Regions from separate parts of the Nodosilinea sp. E11 genome, predicted to be linked through region 1. Evidence: predicted binding sites of a transcription regulator. Region 1 holds the regulator's gene; each other region holds the start of a gene.

What was found. The regulator HrcA, encoded in region 1, represses chaperone genes, less so after heat shock. The targets are predictions, from matches to a motif close to TTAGCACTCNNNANTNNNGAGTGCTAA.
Region 2: groL (chaperonin GroEL) is a predicted target of HrcA. The motif match lies at 2,848-2,874, and genes of this name have one in related genera.
Region 3: groES (co-chaperone GroES) is a predicted target of HrcA. The motif match lies at 1,827-1,853, and genes of this name have one in related genera.
Region 4: groES (co-chaperone GroES) is a predicted target of HrcA. The motif match lies at 2,184-2,210, and genes of this name have one in related genera.

The regions. Positions count from the first base shown of each region.
Region 1 covers NZ_CP136520.1:2,317,050-2,321,740, forward strand. The annotation lists gene RRF56_RS12550 (hypothetical protein) at 1-51, shown strand, start outside; gene RRF56_RS12555 (2Fe-2S iron-sulfur cluster-binding protein) at 164-649, shown strand; gene hrcA (heat-inducible transcriptional repressor HrcA) at 757-1,848, shown strand; gene RRF56_RS12565 (DUF4126 domain-containing protein) at 1,884-2,444, shown strand; gene hemH (ferrochelatase) at 2,569-3,732, opposite strand; gene RRF56_RS12575 (hypothetical protein) at 3,778-3,951, opposite strand; gene RRF56_RS12580 (response regulator) at 4,226-4,691, shown strand, end outside.
Region 2 covers NZ_CP136520.1:4,024,864-4,029,554, forward strand. The annotation lists gene RRF56_RS19990 (valine--tRNA ligase) at 1-1,754, opposite strand, end outside; gene RRF56_RS19995 (DUF3368 domain-containing protein) at 1,952-2,440, opposite strand; gene RRF56_RS20000 (UPF0175 family protein) at 2,437-2,688, opposite strand; gene groL (chaperonin GroEL) at 2,905-4,590, shown strand.
Region 3 covers NZ_CP136520.1:2,417,517-2,422,207, reverse strand. The annotation lists gene RRF56_RS13025 (ABC transporter permease) at 1-400, opposite strand, end outside; gene RRF56_RS13020 (ABC transporter permease) at 400-1,188, opposite strand; gene RRF56_RS13015 (hypothetical protein) at 1,405-1,533, shown strand; gene groES (co-chaperone GroES) at 1,903-2,214, shown strand; gene groL (chaperonin GroEL) at 2,393-4,027, shown strand.
Region 4 covers NZ_CP136520.1:3,553,950-3,558,640, reverse strand. The annotation lists gene RRF56_RS17960 (SGNH/GDSL hydrolase family protein) at 1-798, opposite strand, end outside; gene RRF56_RS17955 (DMT family transporter) at 1,041-1,943, opposite strand; gene groES (co-chaperone GroES) at 2,299-2,610, shown strand; gene groL (chaperonin GroEL) at 2,850-4,481, shown strand; gene RRF56_RS17940 (heme-binding protein) at 4,648-4,691, shown strand, end outside.

The sequences.
Region 1 (4,691 bases):
GCGCTCACTCCCCAGGAGCAAGAGCTGTTGTTGGATAGCCCACCAGACTGAGCCCAATCGCCCTGCCAGAACGGCTGAAAAACACTTTGGTGGCTGGTTGGATCAGCCCTCGGTGAACAGGTCATCCGTTTGTTTTTATTGTCCCCTTATCTTTGTCTGCCCTATGGCCAAAACTGTTCGCCTTGAGCCCATTGCCCAAGAAACCTCTGTTGAAACCAACGGCAATCTGCTGTCGGTATTGCTGAACAAAGATTTAGACGTGCTCAAGGAGTGCGGCGGACGGGGCATGTGCGCCACCTGTCATATCTATGTACAGTCGGGCATGGAGGCTCTGACCCCAGTCAACCGGCGTGAGCAACGCACCCTAGAGGTGATTACCTCTTGTAAACCCAACTCGCGGTTGGCCTGTCAGGCTCGGGTGGTGAGCAATGGGGTTGTAGTTGAACTACCGCCAGGGATGTACGTTAACTCGCTGCAAGACATTGAGGCGCTCATTGGTCGCCGCGCTGATCAGGATCTACTGCACCCGATTACCGGGGAGGTACTAGTAGAACAGGGTAAGCTGATTACGCGCTCGACAATGGCTCAACTAGAAAGTACGGCCAGCTTTAAAGTGGGCGAATTCTTCAGCCAGAGCAAAGATCTCTAAAAATCCTTCAGGGATCTTGGATAAGCGCTCCTAGAGTCGATACCGCAGGCTAGAACACATCTGTTATGGTAAGGCAAAGCCGTAGTTGAGTTTTGTACCAACCCCCTATGGACTCTGCCCTTCCCCTCAGTGTTCGCCATGAGCAGGTGCTACAGGCAACCATTCGTCACTACATTGCTACAGCAGAACCTGTGGGGTCACGGGCGCTCGCCCAAGAGTACGACCTGAAAGTGAGCCCGGCTACGGTGCGCAACACCATGGGACTGCTGGAGAAGTATGGGCTGCTCTATCAACCCCACACCTCGGCGGGGCGGGTTCCATCCGACTCGGGGTACCGACTCTACGTAGATCGACTCATGTCGCCCTCGACCCGAGTTGGACGCCGAGTTGACGCAGCTCTGTCTGAAGAACTGAATTGGATGGGGCGCAGCCTTGAGTCGTTGCTCAAGGAGGCTACTCAGATACTGGCCCAGATTAGCGGTTACCTGGCCCTAGTGACAGTTCCCCAAGCTAGCGCGGTGCTGATTCGCCATATTCAGCTAGTTGCTGTGGAGGGGGGGCAGGTGCTGTTGGTGGTGGTGCTCGACTCTTTGGCCACCCAGTCGGTGGTGGTACAGCTACCCGCAATCCTGGGTTCAGCTGCGACTCCTTCAGAACCAGGGCGGCGAGAGTTAGAAATTTTGTCCAACTTTTTGAGCCACCATCTGCGAGGCCGCCCCCTGGCCGATGTGACCACCCTAAATTGGGGTGACCTAGACGCTGAGTTTGAGCACTATGGGGCAATGCTGTGCCAAGCATTGGGCGATTTGGCGCTGCGATCGCAGGCTCCAGCCACCCCTCAACTGGTGGTCAGTGGCCTGTCGGAGGTGCTGCGCCAGCCCGAGTTCTCCGATGCCCAAAGGATTCAAGCAGTGGTGCGCCTTCTAGAGGAAGATCAGTCGCAGCTGTGGCCGTTGTTCTTTGCGGCGTCGCCCCTGGCTACCCAGGTGATTCAAGACGTCGATGTCAAAGTGTGGATTGGCGCTGAAAACCCTCTAGAGCCGATGCAAGGCTGTGCCTTAGTGGTGTCTAACTACACCCGTCACGATACCTCAGTGGGCAGTGTGGGTGTGCTCGGACCAACTCGCATGGTCTATGAAAATGCCGTGGCTGTGGTCAAGGCAGCGGCCGACTATCTATCCACCGCCCTCAGCCAATAGAATCCCCAAAACAGCCTCGGCAGGGAGGGAATGCCGTGATTATTACTGAGCTACTAGCAATTTTGTCGATCGCGGCGGCGACGGGGCTGAGGCTGGCCTTGCCCCTGCTGCTAATTGGGCTGATGTCTGGTCCTCAGCTATGGGCAAACGTGCCGCTGCTGGCTCAACTGCCGCCAGCGCTGGTGTTGGGCGTGCTAGCAACCTGGTCGATAGCAGAGTTGATGCTGTCGAAGGATCGCTATAGTCAACGGTTTTTTCAAATTTTAGAGCTGGTACTCAGCCCTGGGGTGGGAGCGTTAGCGGGCATCGGCATCGCCAGAACGCTCGGTCTCGACAGCTGGCTCAACCTCCTGGTTGGGTTAATTAGCGGGCTGTTGGCGTTAGTGATTCAACTGTTGCAGGTGGGCCTGTTTTTTCGGCCCTTGAGACCGCCCCTGTGGAGCTTTTTTGTCGTCGATGGACTATGTATTGTGCTGGCGGTACTGGCCTTTGATGCCCCCAACCAAGGGGGGATTATTGCGCTGCTACTGCTGTGGCTGGTTAGCCGCACATCGTACCTGTGGCAGCACTGGCCCAGGCGATCGCAGCCTAAGTAATTAAAGCCTAAGGGGAAAAGCTCTCCGCTGTATCCGGCGACTGTAGCCACCGTAGGGTGGGCAGTGCCCACCATCAGGGAGAAAGTTTTCCAAAAGTCGCCTCAATCATTCAGCAGCCGTCGCCCTAGAGAATGCCAACAAAGTGCAGGGGGCCACGACCGCTGACCAGCTCCAAGAGCAGGGCCAAAAAGCCCACCATAGCCAGTCGCCCATTCCATACTTCGGCGACAGGGGTAAGGCCCCAGGCCGAGCGCTCTTGGGGGTAGATTTTGACTTTTTTGTCGGGCTGCACCACGTCGGAGAAAAGCTGACGGGGAGCAGTTAGCGCCTCATCTACCATGTCAGCCATATCGGCAATAAAGCGGGGGTGGGTGTTGAGGGCGGGCACTCGATGAAACCCCGGAATACCGGCTTCGTGGGCAATCTCCCGGTATTCCATATCGATTTCTTGCAGGGTTTCGATGTGCTCAGAGACAAAGCTGATAGGTACAACCACCAAGTCTTTGACCCCCTGCTGGGCTAGCTGCTCGATCGCATCTTCGGTGTAGGGTTGCAGCCACTCGACCGGGCCAACTCGGCTCTGATAGGCCAGGGTATAGGGATTGGGGCGGTTGAGCGCCTGCATAATCAGCTCGGTACAGTGCTCGATCTCCCGCTGGTAGGGATCACCGGCCTCTTCGACATAGCTGACCGGCACCCCATGGGCACTAAAGAAAATATGGGCCTGGTCGGGGTTATCGAGTTTGTTGAGTTCTTGGGCGATGAGGTCAGCCATAGCCTCGGTATAGCCGGGGCGCTCGTACCAGGAAGGGATAGCTGTGTAGACAATACGCTGTAGTGCGGGGTCTTCGAGCCAGAGCCGCTCTAGTAAACGAAAGCTAGAGCCACTGGTGCTGATGGAAAACTGAGGGTAAAGGGGTAGCACCACAAGCTTTTCGATACCGTCACGCTTGATCTGGGCTACAGCCTCTTCGGTAAAGGGATACCAGTAGCGCATGCCGATGTAGATATGAGCCTCGGTGCCCTTGTCGGCCAACACCTGCTTGAGGGCTTCGGCCTGCTCCTCAGTGATGCGGCGCAGGGGGGAGCCACCCCCAATTTGCTGATAGTTTTCTTGGGATTGCTTGGCGCGTGAGCTAGAAATCAACCAGGCCAAGGGTCGCTGGAGCCAGGGAAAGGGCAGGCGAATGATTTCTGGATCGGCAAACAGATTAAACAGGAAGGGGCGAACATCATCGAGTTGCTCTGGCCCCCCTAGATTTAGCAATAAGACCCCAACACGACCCATAGCACTGTAGTGGCTCTAAACTACTTATTCCATATCTCATTTATTCTACAAGCTGGGTGAGCGGTTTCCGACGTCAATGGTGGTCCTGACTACTCTAGATGGGCGATCGCCGAGTTCAATGCCCGCCTGAAGGCCGCCCGACTGAGGCTTCCGATGGAGTAGTGGGGCGATCGCCTCAGCCTGGCGGGGCACCTTGCCGCCAAGACCTGACGGCAGCAAGACGCTCCACTCTGCAGCCGCCAGGTAGCCTCCAGCGCCTTCAAGGCGTTTGCTGACTTCTAGGACTGGGCGCGGGGCAAAGCTGCATTTATTGGAGAGATATGCTAGGAAACATAATAGATTAGGAAGCCCATGCAAACCGTTTACGCTAGACTCTTGTGACTTAACCATTTGAATTAACTATTTTTTGTGCGGCTTTCAAAGCCAGTTTTAGAAGTTTTAAGGGACAAAATAAGCGCAAACAATATCTCAACGTTAGGGACGTTCCATATCAATGAAGATTTTATTGGTTGAGGATGATTCATCAACTCGGGATCTTCTGGTCTTTCATTTGACCGCAGCACGCTACACCGTGGAGCAGGCGGCTGACGGCATTACGGCCCAGGAATTGGCTGACCTGTGGAACTATGACCTGATTTTGTTGGATGTTAATATTCCTCGCTTAGATGGCGTGACCCTGTGCCGCCAGCTGCGTAGCCAGGGCGTATCGACCCCAATTTTGATGCTCACGGCCCAGGCCGAAGACGAAGATGTGATTACGGGTCTTGATGCTGGAGCCGACGACTATGTGACTAAGCCCTTTGAAGTGTCTCAGGTGCTCGCCCGCATTCGGGCTCTGCTCCGGCGAGGAGCCCAGGCATCGACCATTCCCTCGCTGGTCTGGGGGCAGCTCTGCCTTGACCCAACCATGGCCCAGGTCACCTATGGCACCCAGGTGGTGCCCTTAACCCCAAAGGAAT
Region 2 (4,691 bases), 1.7 Mb from region 1:
TACTCTAGGCGAATGTCTTGGCCTGCCCCGGTGACTTCGCGAATTAGCGTATAGCGCAGAGCATCGGTGCCGTACTTATTGATCAGCACCAGGGGGTCGATGCCGTTATTGGCCGACTTCGACATTTTTTTGTTGTTTTCGTCGCGCACCAGCCCGTGGATATAGACCGTCTCAAAGGGCATGGTTTGGGTAAAGTGCCCCGCCATTAGGGTCATGCGGGCCACCCAGAAGAAAATGATGTCGAAGCCGGTGACCAGGGTGGTGGTGGGGTAGTAGGTTTGGAAGTCTTGCGCCGACTCGTCGGGCCAGCCCATGGTCGAAAAGGGCCACAGACCCGACGAAAACCAGGTGTCGAGTACGTCGGGGTCGCGCTCAAGCTCTACCCGTTCGCCAAAGCGATCGGCGGCCTTTTCCCTGGCCTCGGCTTCTGTCGCCGCCACCACAAAGGGGGTATCGTCGGTGATTTCGCCGTTGGTTTCGCTCACCGCGTACCAGGCGGGAATTTGGTGGCCCCACCACAGCTGGCGGGAAATGCACCAGTCTTTGAGGTTGACCAGCCAGTCGCGGTACACCTTGGTCCAGCGATCGGGCACGAATTTGGGCTCTTGGCGGTTGTCGAGATAGTCGAGCGCTTTGTCTGCCAAGGGCCGAATGTTCACAAACCACTGAGTGGAGAGCAGCGGCTCGACCGGAACCTTGCCGCGATCGCTGTAGGGCACCGTATGGTGGTAATCATCAATTTTGACGACGAAGCCTTCTACGTCTAGCCGTTTTACCACCAGTCGGCGAGCCTCAAACCGGTCTAGCCCATGGAATGGCCCCGCCTGCTCATTCATGGTGCCGTCTTTGTTCATGACGGTGATCATGGGCAGGTCGTGGCGCTGGCCCATGGCAAAGTCATTGGGGTCATGGGCCGGGGTGACCTTAACGCAGCCGGTGCCAAACTCCGCATCGACATACTCATCGGCAATCACTGGAATTTCGCGATTGACGATGGGCAGCATCAGGGTTTTACCCACCATGTCACGGTAGCGATCGTCGTTGGGGTTTACTGCTACTGCCGTGTCGCCCATCATAGTTTCAGGGCGGGTGGTGGCCACTTCTAAATAGCCCGAGCCGTCGGTGAAGGGGTAACGCAAGTGCCATAGATGGCCGTCTACTTCCCGCTGTTCTACTTCTAGGTCAGACACCGCCGACTGGCTGGCGGGGCACCAGTTGACCATGTAGTTGCCCCGGTAGATCAGCCCCTCGTCGTAGAGCTGGGTAAAGGCGGTAAGCACGGCATTGGATAGCCCCTCATCCATGGTGAAGCGCTCTCGCGACCAGTCTACCGAGACCCCCAGCTTGCGCAACTGGTTGACGATGGTGCCGCCCGACTCGGCCTTCCACTCCCAGGCGCGATCGAGATAGCGATCGCGCCCCAGATCTTCTTTACTGAGCCCCTCAGACTGCATCTGGCGGTCGAGAATAGCGGCCACGGCAATGCTGGCGTGGTCGGTGCCGGGTAGCCATAGGGTGTTGCGTCCGGCCATGCGCTGGTAGCGCACCAGGGTGTCGATCAGGGCATTCTCAAAGGCGTGGCCCATGTGCAGACTGCCGGTCACGTTCGGCGGCGGAATTACCACGCAGTAGGGCTCGCCCGGATGCTCGGGGTCGGCTTTAAAGACCTGGTTCTCTTCCCACTGGGCCTGCCATTTGGCCTCGGTTTGGGTAGGGTCGTACTGGGCAGAGAGGGCGGGAACGGTGGCCGTCATCACAAAACCTGGATCGCGGGACTATTGCATTAAAGACAGTGTACCTAGGGATTCTGCCATTTTGATCGGGGAGATGGGGGAGGGGTGGGGTTTGGGGTTTTTAGGTTTTGGGTTTTGGGTTTCAGGTTTAGGGTTTGGGGTTTGGGGTTAGCGCGAGCCTTTGACCTATTCCTGGGCTTTGGCGGTGCAGGTTGCGCTTAGATTTCATCGGCGAACTTCAGAATCTGCTGGTAGAGCGGGTTGCTAACGCGAAAACCAGCTTGCTCCACTAGGGCATCCATAATGCGTCTAACGCTGGGAATCAGCGATTGCTGCTTGGCGGCGATCGCAATACCAAAGACACCAATGGCCGGAATCTTTAGGGTTTGGGCGACTTGGCGACTCCGTCGTTCGTTGAGTAAAACGGCGTCGGCTCGAAGCTGAAAGGCCAGGGCCAGGGTGTGGGTTTCGCAGAGGTCAAGCTGTTTACCCTGCTGCAAAACGGTGGCGATCGCCGCCTCGGTGGGCGGTTGCACCTCAACCCAGTCAAAGGCAATCACCGCTTGAACTCGGCCACCTTTGGCCGTTGCCAGCTCCCGCGCCACCACCTCTGCAATGCCCACGGTGCCGTAGAGGGCTTCTAGCAGCCATAGATAGTCGATTAACGCCAGACTGCCCAGGGAAGAGGCATCACTCACAATCGTCATAGCCACCCCCGATCGCGCAGGTGTTGCATGTCATCGTCAAATTCTGCGGCATCGTAGTGCATGCAAATCCCGCGCTTGCCCAGTGTCTTTTGAAACTCCATCAGGGGTATAGCCGCGATCTGGCTGGCCATGCCCAGGGTGACCTGTTCTTGGGCAAACAGCGCGATCGCCATCTCCAGCCGCCAGTTCGCCTTAGAGAAAACCGGTGCCTGGCCGACACTGTCAGGAAGAGTCAAAATGATGGGCATAGTGAATCGCTACCGAAGGCTATCTCTATTGAACCCCACCCATCCCCCGTCCTAGATCTGTCCAGAGATATCCAAATCAGAAAAACGGCGACTGCCCTGCCAAAAGGATCGGTTATTGCGACTTACCGCGCGTCTCCCAGGGGGGTAGTCTAGGCCAGGTTAGCACTCTGGCATAGTGAGTGCTAAGTTTGTCTCTGGAGAGCTGAAAGACAGGACATGGCAAAAAGAATTTCCTTTGATGAGGCTTCGCGGCAGGCCCTTGAAAAAGGTGTCAACGCTTTAGCTGACGCCGTTAAAATTACCCTCGGTCCCAGGGGGCGCAACGTCGTCCTAGAGAAAAAGTACGGGGCACCGCAGATTGTCAACGACGGCATCACCATTGCTAAAGAGATCGATCTCGACGATCCCTTTGAAAACTTGGGTGCTCGCCTCATGCAAGAAGTGGCCTCCAAGACCAAAGACCTAGCGGGTGACGGTACTACCACCGCCACCGTACTGGCCCAGGCTATGGTCAAAGAAGGGCTCAAGAACGTGGCGGCGGGTACCAACCCCGTCAGCCTGCGGCGCGGCATTGAAAAAGCCGTCAATACCCTGGTCAGCGAAATCGCGGCGATCGCCAAGCCCGTCGAAGGCAACGCCACCATCGCCCAGGTCGCTACGGTCTCCGCAGGCAGCGACGAAGAAATTGGCAAGATGATTGCCGAGGCCATGGACAAAGTCACCAAAGATGGCGTCATCACGGTAGAAGAGTCTAAATCTCTCTATACCGAACTCGATGTGGTCGAAGGGATGCAGTTCGATCGCGGCTATATCTCTCCCTACTTTGTCACCGACCAAGAGCGCATGGTGACCGAACTCGACAATGCCCGCGTGCTGATCACCGACAAAAAGATTGGCTCTATCCAAGACCTGGTGTCGGTGCTAGAGCGGGTAGCTCGTGACGGTGCCCCCCTGCTGATCATCGCCGAAGACATTGAAGGCGAAGCTCTGGCTACCCTGGTGGTCAACAAGGCCCGTGGTGTGCTTAACGTAGCCGCCATCAAGGCTCCCAGCTTTGGCGATCGCCGCAAGGCCATGCTCCAAGACATCGCGGTGCTCACGGGCGGCCAGGTGATCTCTGAAGAAGTGGGCCTCAGCCTCGATACCGCTGACCTGTCCATGCTGGGCACCGCTACCAAGGCCACCATCACCAAAGACACCACCACCCTGGTGTCTGACGCGGGCAACAAAGCCGACATCGACAAGCGCATTGCTCAAATTCGCCAAGAGCTAGAGCGCACCGACTCCGACTACGACAAAGAGAAGCTCTCTGAGCGCCTAGCCAAGCTGGCCGGTGGCGTTGCCGTAATCAAAGTGGGAGCCGCCACCGAAACCGAGCTCAAAGATCGCAAGCTGCGCATCGAAGATGCCCTCAGCGCCACCAAGGCGGCGGTTGAAGAAGGCATTGTGCCCGGTGGTGGGGCAACCCTGCTGCACCTGGCCCATAAGCTCAACGACCTGAAGGCCTCCCTCAGCGACCCTGAGGTGATTGTTGGTGTCGATATCGTGCAGCGGGCCATCGAAGCTCCCCTCCGCCAAATCGCCGACAACTCTGGCCAACAGGGGTCTGTGGTGGTCGAAAAGGTCAAGGGGCTAGACTTCCCCATGGGCTACAACGCCCTCACCGGCACCTACGAAGACCTGATTCAAGCGGGTATTATCGACCCTGCCAAGGTGGTGCGATCGGCTCTGCAAGACGCGGCTTCCATCGCGGGCATGGTACTCACCACCGAAGTACTCGTGGCCGAAATTCCTGAGCCTCCGGCTCCCGCTGGCGACCCTGGCATGGGCGGCATGGGTGGCATGGGCGGCATGGGCGGCATGGGCGGTATGGGCGGCATGGGCGGCATGGGCATGATGTAAGCCCTCAGTTCTCCAAGCAAACCTTGATTTAGAGCTAAATTCAGCCATCCCCCTTAGGGGGATGGCTGTTTTGTTGACGGAGCTCTTGTCATCGTAAAAAA
Region 3 (4,691 bases), 100 kb from region 1:
CCCCATAGCCAATCATCACCAGGCCAAATACCACATCGGGCAAACCCCAGGGCGAAATGATCCGGGTTGAGAGCCAGAATTGCGAGCTAATCGGCTTCAACAGCACAAAGTCGAGGGTGCCCTGCTGCACCTGGTTAACGATTTTGTTTAGATTGGGGATCAGCACCATGGCTGAGAACCCTTGCAAAACAGTGAACAGGCCCAGCACCAGCAGGGCCGCCTCCCAGCTCCAGCCCTCGAACTCGTAGCCGGTGCGGTAGAACAAAAACAACCCGAACAGGCTGCCCGCTAGGCCCCCCATGCTAATTAACGCGGTGACCAAAAAGTTGAGCCGGTATTCTAGCTCGGCGGCGATCGCCGTGCTCCAAAACAGCCGTAGCACCTGCCAATAGCGCTGCATTATGCCCCCATCCCCGAATACTGCTTAAGTCCCTGTCGCCAGAGCCAGCGGTTTAGTCCCCAAAACAGCCCCGACCAGAGAATCATGGCCACAAACCCCTGCACCACATGCTCGGGCCGGTTAATCAACAAACTGGCCGGAAAATAAATCATGTAGGGGAAAGGCGTCCACAGCACCACCGTCCGTACCGCATCCGGAAACAGGGCCAGCGGTGCAATCATGCCCGAAAGAAAGGTATAGAGCAAAAACCAAAACTGCTCTAGGGCGCTGGCCCGCTCAGTCCAAAAGGCGGCCAGGGCAAAGGTGTACTGCATGAGAAACCGTAGGCAAAAGGCCATGACAATCGCCAGCAGCCCCAGCAGCAGGTTGTCGAGCCGGGGCCACCAGGCGGCGTAGGGGTAGAGCAGCAGAAATAGCCCCACCAGCAAAAAGGCAAAGGGCAACCGGGCAAAGCGTTCAGAAACATGGCTAAAAAAGTGCCGCCAGGCCGGATCTATGGGCTGTAACAGGTACGGTGACAAGCGGCCCTCGACCACCTCGCGCTCAAACTCCCAGATCACCCACACGACAGTGAACTGGCGCACCAAAAACACCGCTAAGAAATACTGCACCAAGGCTGTGGGGCTGAGGTCAAACTGATCGCCCTGGGCGGCCTCTACCCACAGCCCCATCAGAATCAGCGGAAAGGTGCCTGAGAGCACCCAAAACACCAGCTCTGCCCGGTACTCCACCATGTAGGCGTAGTACACCGACAGCATGACTCGGGAGATTTTTAGCGCTCGTTTCAGCATGGGGCCACATGGGGAGAGTCCGGGTTGGCACGATCCTACCAGGTGTCTCGTGCGGGCTGGCGATCGCCCAGGCCTAGCCCCCGGTCTATCCTTGGGCTGAAATTTCCAAAGTTTAGTCACATCCCAGAGAAACGTTAACCCAAAGCCCCAAAAGAAAAGATATTCTTAAATCATATTCAGTAACTTTGAATACAGAATTTTTGGAGATTTACCATGCTATCGACTCAAGAACAAGCCAGGCAGCTTCTAGCGCGCAATCGCCAGCACCAGCAGCAGCGTCGGGCCAATATGCTAGGGCGTTCCAGCCACGAAGTCTTGCCCTCTGAGACTCCTCAAGCCTAGCTACCCAGGCTTTTCCCCTAGTGCGTTGGAGTGTTGTCGTGGCGGTTAGACGCTATCCATTCAGGCCTCTAAGCCATGCCAGGCACTCCTGCTGAATTCGGTTCACCCCTAACTGACAAACCCCAGGCCTAGCTAACGCTGGGCCTTTTTTGCGATCGCCTGCCCCCACCTTGCCCTGCCTAGGCTCACCTAGGCTTAAGCCCACCCCTTACCCAGTAGGGCAACCCTCCTGCCCAAAGTTCGGCAAACCACACCTGCTACAGAATTGTCTGAGAGACTTTTGGGCGGCTAAATTAGCACTCAGGACGAGAGAGTGCTAACGCGTCTTGTCCATCCATTCTTTCAACGCGCAACCTTTGGAGGTACGTTATGGCCGCAGTCACCCTGAGTGTGTCTACTGTGAAGCCTTTGGGCGATCGCATCTTGGTCAAAGTCAGTGAAGCCGAAGAAAAAACCGCTGGCGGTATTTTGCTACCCGACACCGCTAAAGAAAAGCCCCAGGTGGGTGAAGTGGTGCAGGTTGGCCCCGGCAAGCGCGACGACAACGGCTCGTTCCAGGCCGTAGAAGTCAACGTCGGCGACAAGGTGCTCTACTCCAAGTACGCCGGTACCGACCTCAAACTCGGCACCGATGACTACGTGCTGCTACGCGAGTCCGACATTCTGGCTGCCCTCGGCTAGGTTCATTTTGGATTTTGGCGAGACCCCGTAGGGTGGGGACTGCCCACCATTGACCAGGGCGATCGCAGATTAACCCGTAGGGGCATCCGCGCCAGCGATGCACCGCTCGGCAAACCACTAGAACGTCCTAAACACAACGCAGTTAGTCAACAATTCTTGCGAGGAGGATTATTTATTTATGGCTAAAACCATCACCTACAACGAAGATGCCCGTCGCGCCCTAGAGCGTGGTTTCGACCTGCTGGCTGAAGCTGTCGCCGTCACCCTCGGCCCCAAAGGTCGCAACGTGGTGCTCGAAAAGAAATATGGTGCGCCCCAAATCATCAACGACGGCATCACCATTGCCAAAGAAATTGAGCTAGAAGACCATATTGAAAATACCGCCGTCTCCCTGCTGCGCCAGGCCGCCAGTAAGACCAACGACGCTGCGGGCGATGGTACCACCACCGCTACCGTGCTGGGCCATGCGATCGTCAAAGAAGGGTTGCGTAACGTCGCTGCCGGAGCCAACGCCATTTCGCTGAAGCGCGGTATCGACAAAGCCACCGCCTTTCTAGTCGAAAAAATTGCCGAGCACGCCCGCCCCGTGGGTGACTCCAAGTCGATCGCCCAGGTGGGTGCCATCTCCGCTGGCAACGACGACGAAGTCGGCCAAATGATCGCCGACGCCATGGATAAAGTCGGTCGCGAAGGCGTAATTTCCCTGGAAGAAGGCAAGTCGATGACCACCGAACTGGAGGTCACCGAAGGGATGCGCTTCGACAAGGGCTACCTATCGCCCTACTTCGTCACCGACACCGAGCGCATGGAAGCGGTGCTCGACGAGCCCTACATCTTGATCACCGATAAGAAAATTGCCCTGGTGCAGGATCTGGTGCCCGTGCTAGAGCAGGTGGCCCGCTCCGGTAAGCCCCTGATGATCATCGCCGAAGACATTGAGAAAGAGGCCCTGGCTACCCTGGTGGTCAACCGCATGCGCGGTGTGCTGAACGTGGCCGCCGTGAAAGCGCCCGGATTTGGCGATCGCCGCAAGGCCATGCTCGAAGACATCGCAGTATTAACTGGCGGTCAGGTGATCTCTGAAGACACCGGCCTCAAGCTCGACAACACCAAGCTCGACATGCTGGGTCAGGCTCGCCGCCTCACCATCACCAAAGACACCACCACCATCGTCGCCGAAGGCAACGAGCAGGATGTCAAGGCCCGCTGTGAGCAGATCCGTCGCCAGATCGACGAAACCGAGTCGACCTACGACAAAGAGAAGCTACAAGAGCGCCTGGCTAAGCTCTCCGGCGGTGTGGCCGTGATTAAAGTTGGGGCCGCCACCGAAACCGAGATGAAAGACCGCAAGCTGCGCCTCGAAGACGCCATCAACGCCACCAAGGCGGCGGTTGAAGAAGGCATCGTCCCCGGCGGCGGCACCACCCTGGCCCACCTGGCCCCCCAGCTCGAAGCCTGGGCCAGCGACCACCTCAGTGGCGAAGAGCTGCTGGGTGCCCAGATCGTTACCCGCGCCCTGACTGCCCCCCTCAGCCGCATTGCTGAGAACGCCGGTTTCAACGGCGCGGTGATCGTTGAGCAGGTGAAGGAGAAGGACTTCAACATCGGCTACGACGCAGCCAACAACCAGTTCGTCGATATGTTCGATGCCGGTATTGTGGACCCTGCCAAAGTGACCCGCTCCGGCCTGCAAAACGCCGCTTCCATTGCCTCAATGGTGCTGACCACCGAGTGCATCGTGGTCGACAAGCCCGAGCCCAAGGCTCCGGCGGCTGGCGCTGGCGCTGGCATGGGCGGCGACTTCGATTACTAAACCGGCTACGGCAGACTAGATTCGGCCTGCCCTGAGGTCAGTAAAAAGGACTCGACGGATTCCACCCGTCGAGTCCTTTTGTAGTGAGAAACTACGCTTGCTCCACCCGGCTCATGCCTCAGATGGATGGAAGCTATGACCGATTGAGGTAGACAGGCTATAGCTCAGAATCATCAGCTTTGCTCACTCTGTTGCCCAGTAAGTAGGCAAGCTCAATGAACTATAAAACCTGCGTAGGATGGGCGAAGTATCGCGTGCCCATCATCAGAGCGATGGGCATGGGCATGGCCCTTTGCCCCATCCTACGTTTAATTGCAACTACCGACTTAGAAGGCGGTAGGAATTGAATAAATCGGCTTAGAATGTACAACTTATAGGCTTTTATAGAAAATCTCTGTAATTTTTTTGACTTGTAAATAATTGAAAATACTGATGGACAGACTATCTGTGATGCTATTTAAGCGCTTGGTATAGTAATGCCAAAGTGCAGTCTCTAAAAGAATTTTTTTTCTGGAACACTTTGTCGATTTCAGAGTCATGGACAGTTAACCATCCAGTCTGAAACCCAATTTCTGTCAAAGTTCTTAAAGATTTTTGACCTGGCTTTGCTGCGGGGATGTAGGATTGGTGGCCGTTGTGAAACTCGATAAAGGGTCCAGAATCA
Region 4 (4,691 bases), 1.2 Mb from region 1:
CCCATTAGTGCGGCCGGTGGTAGCTCCGGCGATGGCAAAATTTTGCACCTGGGTAGTAGCGATTCCTAGGTCATCGACCAGATACTTGGCCCAGATGGGGCCGTTAGACAACTGCCCCTCAAAGTAAAAGGGGCTCGGCGGAAAGTTAAACCCCGTCAGCGCAAACAAATTGCCGGGGTCTGAGAGGCTATCGCCAAAAATTGTCAGCCCGTTAAAGGTAGGCACCAGCGCCTCGGGTTGAAAGTTGTCTACCGTCAGGGTGCTGGCATTGACGTTGAAGAGCGTCACGCTGGGCATGTCATTGCCCAGGTAGCGCAGCTGCGTATTGGGGCCTTGCTGGGCGATCGCGATCTGGCTAAAGCTCAACCCGCCCTGCAATAGAAACCGATCTGCCGTGGGACTAAAATCTGCCACGCTATCGACCCGGCCATCGTTGTTCAGCACAAACGTATCGCGCCCTAGGCCACCAATCAACCGGTTATTGCCCAGTCCACCGTCGAGCCAGTCATTGCCTCGGCCCCCCATCAACCAATCATCGCCGTCATTGCCAAACAGCCGATCGTCTCCCCACAGCCCCACTAACAGGTCATTGTCTGGCCCACCGTTGAGCACATCATCGCCAAAACCGCCGATCTGCAACGATGTGCCTAGACGGCTAATCGCAAACGGGAGTTGAGGTGAAATTGGTAAAAACTTGTTCGCAAATAGCTTTGCACGGTCATCAAAATCTAGAAATCGATCAAATTCATCAAGGGAGGAAATGAGCCGGGTTACAAGGGGCGAAGGACGGAATGCCATAAATCTCCTGTCAAAAGAAAATACCAAAGGGAAGGATTGATTAACATATTCTTTGTTGATAGCGAATTCTTGGGTGGGTGAAACCCAGATTCTGCGGCATGTTGTGGCGAAAGCTTAACACGCCCTACGGCATTCTTAATGGGTGCTGCTTACTTAAAAACGGCTTAGCTTTAAAGGTGCTCTAAATTGGTTTTATATAGCTTAAGCTTGCTTTGGCTACTTGCCTGAATTCGTAAAAAGGCTTAATTTTTGCTTGGGCTAAGCACCACATTGATACCCATCAAAATTAATCCCATACTGGCAACCATAGTCGCTGTTAGTTGCTCTCGAAAAAACAGCCAAGCTAGTCCGGCTACAAAGATAGGTACCAAGCTGTACACTACGCTCGCCGTTCGGGTTGGGCCTACCTGCTGAATGCTGAGATTAAACAGCAGGTAGGCCACCCCTGAGGCTGCTACCCCCATATACACAATCGAAATCAGCGCTGGCAGCGACAGGGTAGCAACCTGTTGCCACCAGCGCTCGGCGGCGGCCAGCACCAGCAACTGCCCGACTCCAGCGACGGCGGCGTAGAAGGTAATGGTCAACCCCGAGTAGCGCTGGCTCAGCTGCTTGATGATCAGGGAATACACTACCCAGCACAGCACCGCGCACAGCATCAGTCCGTCGCCCCGGTTGAGCTGAAGCGCCAGCAGGGTAGTGAGATTGCCTTGAGTTAGTAGGGTCAGCACTCCCAGCAGGGCCAGAAAAATACCTCCGTACTGACGACGAGTCAGTCGTTCGCCAATGAATAGAGCGGCCATCACCCCGGTCACGACTGGGTTAAAGGCGTTGATAATGGCGGTATTGGCCGTGGCCGTGTAGCGCAGGCTGCTAAAGAAGAAATAGTGATACCCCACCACCCCAAAGGTGCCTAAGAGCAGCATGGCCCCCCAATCGGCACGGGCAACGGCGATCGCCTTGGCGGGCTGAGCACGGCAAAGCATAAACAGCCCCAAAACCCCCATGGCGATTATGTAGCGGAAAAGCGAGGTGGTCAGCGGCCCCAGCTCAACAGTGGTGTACTTGCCAGCAATAAAACTACCGGCAAACAGCAGGCTGGTGAGCACGGGCAAAAACCCTCTGAGCTTAGACAAGGATGCCATGGTGCAGGCCTGAAAAGTTAGGTTAGGGAAGCAGCAGACTGGGCTAGAGCCGACAGCGGACAGCCACAGCGGACGGCAATGGCCCCTAGTCATCCTAGTTTGAATCTTCCTGAGGGACTTGGCCTACGGAACCTGCCTGATGAACCTGTCCTGGGGGCCTTGACGGGGGCCAAGACAATGGCCTAGTTCGGGAACCCGTACAGGGCCGTTTGTTGCGATCGCAACCCTTTCCACCGTAAATTAGCACTCGGAGCTTGCGAGTGCTAAGCTTCGAAAACCTGTGTAATGCGTCTGACTGGGGCCGAGTGTAATTCCCCCAGGCGCTGTCTTAATAGCAAATCCGGAGAAGCATTGTATGGCAGCTATCACTTTGGCGGCATCTAGCGTTAAGCCCCTAGCCGATCGAGTTTTGATTAAAGTAAGTGCGTCCGAAGAGACCACCGCTGGCGGCATTCTGCTACCTGACACCGCCAAGGAAAAGCCTCAAGTGGGCGAGATCACCGCTGTTGGCCCCGGTAAAACCGACGACAAAGGTTCCCGCCAAGCTCTAGAAGTCAGCGTTGGCGACAAGGTGCTCTACTCCAAGTACGCCGGCACCGACATCAAGCTGGGCGGCGACGAGTTCGTACTGTTGTCTGAGAAAGACATCCTCGCCGTGCTCGGCTAGACCAATTTCGAATTTTAGATTTTAGATTCGTAGGGTAGGCACTGCCCACCACCAGGATTCGTAGGGTGGGCACTGCCCACCATGACCTAGGCTAAGTGCAAAGCATTATCGGCTAAGGTTCGTTGGGTTCCGCTACCGCTTCACCCAACCTACAAACTCAGAAATTCTGACCTCTAAAATTCTCTTCCCTTCACATTTCCGCATTCCCTTCATATCTCTTTTCGGAGAAATTCAATTCTATGGCTAAGCGCATTGTTTACAACGAAAACGCCCGTCGCGCCCTCGAACGAGGTATGGACATTCTGACCGAGGCCGTGGCTGTGACCCTCGGCCCCAAAGGCCGCAACGTGGTGCTCGAAAAGAAATTTGGCGCACCTCAGATCGTCAATGACGGCGTCACCATCGCCAAAGAAATCGAACTCGAAGACAACATCGAGAACACCGGTGTTGCCCTGATTCGTCAGGCCGCCTCTAAAACCAACGACGCCGCTGGCGACGGTACCACCACCGCCACCGTGCTAGCCCACGCCATGGTCAAAGAGGGTCTGCGCAACGTTGCCGCTGGTGCTAACGCCATCTCCCTCAAGCGCGGCATCGACAAAGCCACCGCCTTCCTGGTCGAGAAAATTGCTGAGCACGCCCGTCCTGTCGGCGACTCCAAGTCGATCGCTCAGGTCGGTTCTATCTCCGCCGGTAACGACGAAGAAGTCGGTGCCATGATTGCCGAAGCCATGGAGAAAGTGGGCCGCGAAGGCGTCATCTCTTTGGAAGAAGGCAAATCGATGACCACCGAACTGGAGGTCACCGAAGGCATGCGCTTTGACAAAGGCTATGTCTCCCCTTACTTTGTCACCGACACCGAGCGCATGGAAGCGGTGCTCGACGAGCCTTACATCTTGATCACCGACAAGAAAATTGCCCTGGTGCAAGACCTGGTGCCCGTGCTGGAGCAAGTCGCCCGCTCCGGTCGTCCCCTGATCATCATCGCTGAAGACATCGAGAAAGAGGCCCTGGCTACCCTGGTGGTCAACCGTCTGCGCGGTGTGCTGAACGTGGCCGCTGTGAAAGCGCCTGGGTTTGGCGATCGCCGTAAGGCCATGCTCGAAGACATCGCCGTGCTGACCGGCGGTCAGGTGATCTCTGAAGACACTGGCCTCAAGCTCGACAACACCAAGCTCGACATGCTGGGTCAGGCTCGCCGCCTCACCATCACCAAAGACACCACCACCATCGTCGCCGAAGGCAACGAGCAGGATGTCAAGGCCCGCTGTGAGCAGATCCGTCGCCAGATCGACGAAACCGAGTCGACCTACGACAAAGAGAAGCTACAAGAGCGCCTGGCTAAGCTCTCTGGCGGTGTGGCCGTGATCAAGGTTGGTGCCGCCACCGAAACCGAGATGAAAGACCGCAAGCTGCGCCTCGAAGACGCCATCAACGCCACCAAAGCGGCTGTGGAAGAAGGCATCGTCCCCGGCGGCGGTACCACCCTGGCTCACCTAGTGCCGGCCCTGACCGAGTGGCTCGAAGCTAATCTAACTGCTGAAGAGCACACCGGCGCTGCGATCGTGGCCCGTGCCCTGGCCGCTCCTCTGATGCGGATTGCCCAGAACGCTGGCCAAAACGGTGCGGTAATCGCCGAGCGCGTCAAAGAGAAGGACTTCAACGTCGGCTACAACGCCGCCAACGGTGAGTTCGTTGACATGTTTGACGCCGGTATCGTAGACCCCGCCAAGGTGACCCGCTCTGCCCTGCAGAACGCAGCTTCCATCGCTGGCATGGTGCTGACCACCGAGTGCATCGTGGTCGATATGCCCGAACCCAAGGAAGGCGCTCCCGCTGGCGCTGGCATGGGCGGCGACTTCGACTACTAAATAATGCCTAGGCCTCCCTTGGAGGCCACGGGTCATTAGCTGTAGGGTGGGCACTGCCCACCATCAGCGATTAGCAAAAAGCCGTCCTGAACTCAGGGCGGCTTTTTAGTGGGTATGGACACCGGCAGGATCGTTAGACTGGGGGGAGTATGCGGGATGGTTAACAATGAAATTGAACTTGGGCTGGGTGATGGTTGGGGTGGTAGTGGC